Regions from separate parts of the Nitratireductor sp. OM-1 genome, predicted to be linked through region 1. Evidence: riboswitches for the same ligand, from Rfam matches in the RefSeq annotation. Region 1 holds a riboswitch; the other holds the start of a gene.
The links. Region 1 has a riboswitch for cobalamin ahead of cobW (cobalamin biosynthesis protein CobW). Riboswitches for the same ligand answer to the same signal wherever they lie in the genome.
Positions count from the first base shown of each region.

Region 2: another riboswitch for cobalamin. It lies ahead of DEJ54_RS00235 (ABC transporter substrate-binding protein); the one in region 1 lies ahead of cobW (cobalamin biosynthesis protein CobW).

Region 1 is NZ_CP029209.1:771,960-776,367, forward strand. It holds gene cobN (cobaltochelatase subunit CobN) at 1-1,008, opposite strand, end outside; gene cobW (cobalamin biosynthesis protein CobW) at 1,013-2,050, opposite strand; cobalamin riboswitch at 2,226-2,429, opposite strand; cobalamin riboswitch at 2,548-2,748, shown strand; gene DEJ54_RS22705 (HupE/UreJ family protein) at 2,783-3,403, shown strand; gene cobU (bifunctional adenosylcobinamide kinase/adenosylcobinamide-phosphate guanylyltransferase) at 3,420-3,956, shown strand; gene cobO (cob(I)yrinic acid a,c-diamide adenosyltransferase) at 3,958-4,408, shown strand, end outside.
Region 2 is NZ_CP029208.1:48,204-52,611, forward strand. It holds gene DEJ54_RS00225 (ABC transporter ATP-binding protein) at 1-89, opposite strand, end outside; gene DEJ54_RS00230 (iron ABC transporter permease) at 86-1,207, opposite strand; gene DEJ54_RS00235 (ABC transporter substrate-binding protein) at 1,235-2,269, opposite strand; cobalamin riboswitch at 2,400-2,592, opposite strand; gene DEJ54_RS00240 ((2Fe-2S) ferredoxin domain-containing protein) at 2,640-3,431, opposite strand; cobalamin riboswitch at 3,529-3,730, opposite strand; cobalamin riboswitch at 3,904-4,104, shown strand; gene metE (5-methyltetrahydropteroyltriglutamate--homocysteine S-methyltransferase) at 4,196-4,408, shown strand, end outside.

The DNA of each region.
Region 1 (4,408 bases):
CTCATCCTTGAAGGAAATGGCGCCAGCCATCAGCCGGCCATCGAGTTCCGGCAGCACCACATGCATGGCGAGGTCCGCAGGCGCGAGACCGCGCTGCCCTTCCTGCCACGCTTCGCGCCGCGTGGTGGCGGTGACCACCTGAAAAACCGGCACGCCAAAGCGGTCGAACAGCGTTTTTTCGCCGGGTTCCGCGCCGCTCGAAAAGGCCGTCGCGGTGATGAGCGCCTGCGGCTTCAACGCCTCCACGGCGTTGCGCACGAGATCGGCGGCAACCGGGTCACGCAGGCTGGAAACGAAAACGGGAACCGCACACAGCCCCTGTTCCTCAAGCGCCTCCACCAGCGCGTCGATGGGCGCAACATCGCTTGCCAGCAGCATGGAGCGATAAAAGAGGACCGGTACGACAGGCCTGTCGGCATTCGCACCGGCCGGGAAGAAGGATGGCTCAACAATGCCATGGCCCGGTGCATAGAAGCCGGCCTTGGCCACCGATTCCGCCTCCGGCGCTTCGATGTCCCGCCCCGCAAGGCGCGCCAGTTGCATGGTCAGCGCGCGCATATTGTCCGGTCCGCCTTCGCGGAAGCAGGCGAGCAGCGCCGCGCGCGCTTCCGGCGAAACGGTGGAGCGCTCGGCCAGGCGCGGGTCGTCCTGATGGCATTCGCCGGGAAGCAGCGCCAGCGCGATGCCCTTTTGCCGGGCCAGTGCTGAAAGCCGGTCGCAGCCATAGCGCCACCACTCATAGCCGCCCAGCACCCGCACCAGAATGACGCGGGCATGCGCTGCCGTGTTGTCGATCCACAGATCGACCGACATGGGGTGTCTCAGGTCGCGCAGCGCGGCAAGACGCAGCGCGGGCAGGGCCTCACGCTGCACCTGCCATGCAGAGGCAATCCCCGCCAGATCGCTGTCGGTGAACGACAGCGCCACCATGTCCGCCGGCGACTGCTGCAGATCGACAGGCTCGATCAGATCGTCGAGTGAGGCACTGGTGGTGGCGAGGATGTGCATCGGATCAGGCCGAGAGAAGGCTTTCGATACGCGCGCGGTCGATGCCCTTGAGGCCGATCACCACGAGCCGTGTCTCGGCGGCTTCGCCGGCCTTCCACGGGCGGTCATAGTGGTGCGAGACGCGCGGGCCGACCGCCTGCACCTGCAGACGCATGGGCTTGCCCTTCACATGCGCAAAGCCCTTGAGGCGCAGAACCTCGCCGGTTTCCACCGCCGCATTGACCCGCGCTTCCAGATCTTCCGGCCTGAGCACCGGCGGCAGGTCGACAACGAATGTGTCGAAATCGTCATGCTCATGGTCATGCGCATCGTCGTGATGCGTCTTGCGGTTCTCGATGTCGTCCTCGACGGCAAGCCCGAGACCCAGCAGCAGGGCAGGGTCCACCTTGCCATGCGCGCTCGGCACGATCTGCACATTGCGCGACAGATGCCCCGCAATCCGCGCGCGGGCGCGCCCGGCGGCCTCCTCATCCAGAAGATCGTTCTTCGACAGAACGATCAGGTCAGCGCAGGCCACCTGGTCGTCGAACACTTCTTCGATCGGATCATCATGGTCGAGCGAATCGTCGGCTGCGCGCTGTGCATCCAGCGCGTCCAAGTCAGCAGCCACCTGGCCGTCGGCAAGCGCCGGCCCGTCCACCACGGCAATAACGCCATCGACCGTCACGCGGTTCTTGATTGCCGGCCACTGAAAGGCCTGCACCAGCGGCTTTGGCAGCGCCAGACCGGACGTCTCGATCAGGATGTGATCGACCTTCGGCTCACGTGCGAGGATCTGGTCGAGCGCCGGCACGAAATCATCGGCAACCGTGCAGCAGATGCAGCCATTGGCCAGTTCGAGAACGTTTTCCTCGGGGCAATTGTCCAGCCCGCAGCTCTTCAGCACCTCGCCATCGATGCCGGCATCGCCGAACTCGTTGACGATGATCGCCAGCCGCTTGCCATGCGCGCCTTCCAGAACATTGCGGATCAGCGTCGTCTTGCCGGCGCCGAGAAAGCCGGTCACGACGGTGCAGGGAACCCGGTCGAAACTCGTGGTCATGGGATATCCTTCAGGTGATGGAGTGTGGAGAACGATAAGACGCGGGTGAGGGGCGCACGGGCCTTTTGCGGCCGCGTACTGGCAGAGACACCATGAATGGTCGGGAGAAGGCGCGCAGCGGCGCTGTCAGCAGTCACAATGCACACTCCTTGCCCGGGACACCCGCCAGGCGGTCAGGATTTCATTCGCAGACGGCAGGTTTCCTGGCTCACGGGTCGATGCGCTCTCCAGCCTTCCCAGGGCAAACCCCAGTGGCGTGTCAGGTGCGCTCTCCGCTTACAGTTGCGGGGACAGCTGCGGCATTGGGCAAGGCCCGCACCGCATTCCCTCTAAGGATCAAGACCTACCAATCAGGCCGACCATTGCGGTCATATTGACAGGTACTGATCCAAGCCCTCTCCATTGCGGGAGAAGGACCGTCTGCTGCGCATTTACGGCTCGCCCGCCACGTCTGTCAATGCGGGCAACAAAGCGTTTGCGGGGCGTGGCGATTCTTGTATGCTCCGCCCGCTGTCGGTTCCGCTGAAGCGGACCCAGAGGGAACGTGGTGCGGCGCAAAAGCGCCAAAACCACGGCTGCCCCCGCAACTGTAAGCGGAGAGCGTTTTCCTGATCGCCACTGAGGCATGACGCCTTGGGAAGGCTGGAAAGCGCATCGACCCGTGAGCCAGGAAACCTGCCGACGGCCTGAAAGAAGCACCGTAACCCTCGGGTGGAGGGGAAAGGACCGGACATGAACACGCGTTTCCTGCGCACTTTTTCCGCATTCGCTTTTGCATCGCTCTTCGCAACCAGCGCCCAGGCCCATCACGCCATGGACGGGCAGACGCCCACGACCCTTTACGAAGGGCTGGTTTCAGGGCTCGCCCATCCTGTGATCGGGCTCGATCATCTGGCCTTCATCGTCGCTGCCGGCCTGTTTGCCGCCGTCGCCGGCATGAGCCTTTTTGCGCCGCTTCTCTTTGTTGCCGGCTCGCTTGTCGGTGTTGGCCTGCACCTGATGCTGCTCGATCTTCCGGCAGCCGAAATCGTCATCGCGGCAAGCGTTCTTGCTGGCGGTTGGCTTCTGGCGCGCGGTCGGGCCGTGGAAAGCCACATGCTCGTCTTCGCCCTGTTCCTGGTGGTCGGCGTGTTCCATGGCTATGCCTTCGGCGAAGCCATTGTCGGCAGCGAACAGACGCCGCTCATCGCCTATCTCGCAGGCCTTGCCGCAATCCAGAGCGCCATCGCGCTTGGCGTCTATTTTCTCGTCCGCTCGCGCGGCTGGGCGGTTGAGGCCATGCAGCCCCGGCTTGCTGGCGCCGCCATTGTCGGTGTCGGCATAACCTTCCTTGCCGGACAACTTGTCGGCTGAGCCGGCGGATCTGACGATGCGTTCACTTCATTTCGTTCTGGGCGGCGCGCGCTCCGGCAAGAGCCGCCATGCCGAAACGCTGATCGAAGCCGCGCCCGCACCCTGGCACTACATCGCCACGGCCCAGGCCTTCGATGACGAAATGCGCGAGCGCATCGCCATTCACCGCGCGCGGCGCAAAGGGGCAGTGGCGGGGCCGGGGGAAGTAGCGGGGGCGTGGCAGACGCACGACGCCCCGCTCGACCTGCCGGGCGTGCTTCAAACCCTGCCGGCCCGCGAAACGGTTCTGGTCGATTGCCTCACCCTGTGGCTCAGCAATCTCATGCTCAACGACCATGCGCTAAAACCTGCCGCCGAGCGACTGCTTGCAGCTCTTGCCGCAAGAGAGGGAACCACAGTTCTCGTTTCCAATGAGGTCGGCTTCGGCATCGTGCCAGAAACCCCGCTCGGACGCCGTTTTCGCGATGAGGCGGGGTTCCTGAACCAGAAAGTCGCCGCCGTTGCCGACAGCGTCACGCTGGTGGTTGCCGGCCTGCCCATGAAAGTGAAGTGACATGCGAGAGATCGACGCAAACGAAGCCGAGCGCCACAAGGCAAAGATGGCCAAACGCAAGGCCGTTCAGGATGCCGAGGTGCGCGACAAGACGGTCGAGAAGGGGCTTCTGATCGTCAATACGGGGCCGGGCAAAGGCAAGTCCACCGCTGCCTTCGGTCTTGCGCTGCGCATGCTCGGCCATGGCCGCCGCGTCGGTGTCGTGCAGTTCATCAAGGGCGCATGGCATTGCGGTGAGAAGGATGCCTTCGCCGCCTTTGGCGATCAGGTCTCCTGGCACACGATGGGCGAGGGCTTCACTTGGGAAACACAGGATCTCGAGCGCGACATCGCCGCCGCCGAGCGGGCGTGGGGAAAGGCCGAGGAACTGATGGCCGATCCGACCATCGGTCTTGTCGTTCTCGACGAGCTGAACATCGCACTGCGCTACGACTATCTCGATCTTGAACGCG
Region 2 (4,408 bases), on a different replicon from region 1:
TCGCCAGATCCCACCCGTAACGATATGCCGTCGAGAACGGCGTTGTCGTTCAGCACCCGCCGCAGATTGTGCGCTTCAAGAATGGTCATGCGAAAGCCTCCCGCCGCCGCGACACGATCAGGTGCAGAAAGACCGGAACACCAACGAAGGCAACGACAATGCCCACCGGAAGGACCGTCGGGCTGAAAGCCAGCCGCCCGATCGTGTCGGCGGCCAGAAGAAGCGCTGCGCCGCAGATTGCTGCGAAGGGCAGCAGAAGCCGGTGATCACCGCCGATCATCATACGTGCCAGATGCGGCCCGATCAGTCCAACGAACCCGATGACGCCCACAAAGCTGATGACCGAGGCTGCGGAGACGACGGAAAAGAGAATGGCGAAGGTGCGCAGACGCCGCACATCGACGCCCAGCGAACGCGCGACATCATCGCCGGCGACGGTGAGTGCGTTGAGCTGCCAGGCCCTTGCCTGGATCGGAATGAGCACCGCGAAGAGAACAGCGGCGCACAGACCGACCGCATCCCACTGCACCCCGTTGAGGCTGCCAAACGTCCAGTGCACGACACGGGCCAGCTGCTCTTCGGTGGCGACAAACTGGACCGCAGCGGTCAATGCGCTGAACAGATACATCAGCGCAATGCCGGTGAGGATCATCGCCTGTGCCCCCATGCCCCGCCACCAGCTCAACGAAAAAACGGCGAGCGCGCACAGAAGCGCACAGACAAAGGCCGACAGGGGGACGAAATAGACGCCTGCCGCCTGAAGACCGATACCGAACATGATGGCGACGGAAGCCCCGAAACCGGCAGCCGAGGACACGCCGATCGTATAGGGACTGACGAGCGGATTGCGGGTAATGGCCTGCATGAGAACGCCGGACACGGACAGGGCGGCGCCGGCCACCAGCGCCATCACCACACGCGGCAGGCGCAGGTAAAGCAGAACCCGCGCCGCCTGTTCGTCCGATGATCCCGGCAGATAGCCGAGGCTTGCCCGCTCCATGAGAACGAGCGCAAGCGTTCCGACACTTGTATCGTTGATGCCACGTACGGAAACCGCTGCGGCGGCAATCATCAAAAGCGCGAATGACAGGGCGATCAGCAGAATGCGTCGCCGTCCGCCCTCCCGATACCGGGCGGCAAGGCCCCTGCCTTTTTCGACCGAGGCGGCACCTGTACCCCCGGCTTCGGTTTCAAGCGTATCGGTCATCGGCCCCGCCCCGTCATGTCAGCTTGCTCAGAAGTCGCCCTGATAGGTCATGCCCGGCTGATAGGGCAGTCCCTGGAAGTCCTCGATCCAGCGACGCATGGCCTCTTCCGGATCGACATCCTTGAACAGCTCTGGATGCGCCCATTTGGCGATCTGCAGCGCGCCGGTGATCTTCGAGGAGCCGCCGGCGAGGTAGTAGTTGATGACGTGGACGTTCTTCGCCTCTGCCGCCGGCGTGGCGCGGATTTCCTCACGCGCCATCAGCCCGTCCCATGTCGTCTTGTACTGCTCTTGGGGGATGGTCGTGTAAGCGCCCGGTTCCAGCTTCACGATCAGCGACGGCACGCGCGCGACCAGTTCCTCCGGATCGATGGTGAAGGCGTTGGGATTGCCACGCGCGGCCGGCTCGTCCTCAATGACGATTTCGCCAAAAACGTTCCTGCCGCCACCGGCTTCGATCATGTCGTGCCAGCCAGAGCCCGGCGTGACCGTCACCAGCGGGCGCTTCTCCTCCAGATAAACCGGCACCGGCTCGACGCCCTCAAGCCGCTCGGCCAGAAGCGCTTTGTAATCCTCATAATAGGCAGCGAGATCGGCCGCCCGCTCTTCGCGACCGAAGAGTTTGCCCATCAGCTTGACGTTCTCGACATGCTTGAGCGTATCCCAGGAGGTTACGACCAGAACCGGAATTCCGAATGGCTCAAGCTGGCGCGCCGCCTCCTCGTAAACGCCGTTGCGCGGCAGAATGACGAGATCCGGCTTCTTGGCGATGATGGCCTCGTAATTGGGCTCGCTCTGCCCCTGGCCCACCACGTCGTCGGGGCCGAATTCCGGCCAGTAGGCAGGATCGCGATAGGTGCTGGCGCCGGTGCCAACCACCTGCTCGATGGCGCCGATGGCGCGCGCGAATTCAACCGAATAGCGGTTGAAGATCACAGCGCGCTTGACGGGCAGGTCGACATCGACCTGACGCCCGACATCATCGGTAATGGTTTCTGCGAAAGCGGATTGGGAGAGTGACAGCGCGACAATGGCAGCGCCGAGAACGGACTTGAACAACATGATCACCTCGATCGACACGGGGCGCCGGGAGGTGCGTGAAAGAGCGCCCGCATCGACCGAATGCGCCGCAGGGCGTCCTTGCACCCCGCGAGACCGGTCTACGCTACCCTCTTGCCGGACACCTCGCCGACAATTGCGTTTGCGCCAAGGCCGGTCTCCTGGCTCGCGGCTCAAGCGTTCGAATATCCCTTCCCGGCCGACTGACCAGTGGATCGATACCGAACTCGCCGCCTACAGTTGCGAGGGCAGCCGCAGACTGGGACGAACCCGTCCTGCGTTCCCGTTTCATCCGACGTTGCGGAACCGTGGCGCGCAATCGTTAACCTGATCGGACCTGCAAGGCCAACCGTTTTCCTCCCCGCCGCTACCATTACCTGTTTAAAGTCCCGCGAAGCCGCTGTTTGCGACCGGTCGGCTCATAGGCGAAATCGGCGACAACGCGTCCCCCAAGCAGGTGCTCTTCAATGATGCGGTCTATCGCATCCTCATTCACGCCACCGTAATAGGCGCCTTCGGGAAATACCTGAAGAACCGGCGCGAGATTGCAGGGGCCGAGACAGGTTGCTTTCGCAGTCATGGTGCCATCCCCCGTGTTGCGCAGGTTCAGTTCCTTCTGCCGGTTGCGCAAATGACACCACAGAACGTCCGCCCCGGCGGCGTTGCACGCCCCGCCCTCACACACCAGAACCCGTCTTTTCTGCGCCGGCACCAGAGAGCCTTCCCGTACCGGAGTTTCAGCGGGAGGAACGGCCGGCTCCTGAGCAATATCGCCGATGAGACCGCCAAGAAGCCGTTCAAAATGTGCGCTGCGGGCAATGTCGGATGCTATGCGGATGGGGGGCCAGCCGCCGGATGTTTCGGCTTGCCAGCGCCGGAGCGATTTCGACAGCCAGTTCCGGAAGCTCGGCTCCATCGGAAGCAGGAGCGGGACAATCACGATCTCAGAATGATGTTCTGCCCGCAGCTCCAGAAGTGCGGACCGCAAGGACGGCGTCCCCTGTTCGGAGAAGCAGTACTGCACCGCCGTCACACCTTCAAAACCTGCGGCCATTTCAGCGAGGCGCGCCATCTCGCCATGAGGTGCAGCAGCAAAAGCCGACTTTGCAAGAAGCAGGATCGCGCGGCTTCCCTGCCCTTCGTTCAATAATGCACTCGTATCCACTGCCATTCCTCGAGCTGATGCGACCGGGAACGGCAGGGAGATCGCGCGTCGGAACCGGATATTCCGAAGCACGCGCTCCTGTGGCATATCCCGACCACGGAACTTCACACGATCAGGCAGGTCTCCTGGCTTGCGGCTCATCACAGCTTCACCCGTCTTCCCGGCATAACGCCAGTGACATGATCGGCAAAGCAGCTCGTCGCTCACAGTTGCGGGTCAGCTCCGGATTTGAACCGGATTCCCTCTTAGCCGCCGACCGAGACAGGTCTGCCGACGGAACCTTGACCGCTTCGAAAAGTATACGCAGACCCGCGCCTGTCAACCTTCTGCCCGCCGACCCGCACGCGCACGCGGACCAACTCCGGAACAGAATTTCCCGACAACTAAAATAGAGAGGCACATCACCTCTCAGACAAGACGTAAAGACATAAACATTTCTTTATATCATTCTTGACTTTCCGCCGCATCGCGAGGAATCTGGGCGCGTCGTGGTTCTCGAACCTGCCTTCAGGCGGATTCGGGCTAAGAGGGAAGCCGGTTCAAATCCGGCGCTGCCCCCGCAACTGTCAGCGGCGAGCCGAAATCCATTCAAGTCACTGGACAGACGTCCGGGAAGACGGATCAAGGCCGAGACCCGTGAGCCAGGAGACCTGCCATGACGAAACAACGTCAACGGGCGGGGTGTCCGGTGTTCGTCATGCGGCGGCCGTTCAGGCCGCGGTCTGCGTACGCCCCCCCCTGCCCCAAACAGCATCGGGTGTGCCATGTCTGAACGTTCAATTCCTGTCTCCACGCTCGGCGTGCCGCGTATCGGCCGCCGCCGAGAACTGAAACTCGCCCTTGAAAGCCATTGGTCCGGCAAAAGCAGCGCAGAAACCCTTCTCCAGACTGCAAGGGAACTCAGGGCCGAGAACTGGAAGGAGCAGCGCGATCGTGGCGTTGCAATCATCCCTTCCAATGATTTCTCACTCTACGAT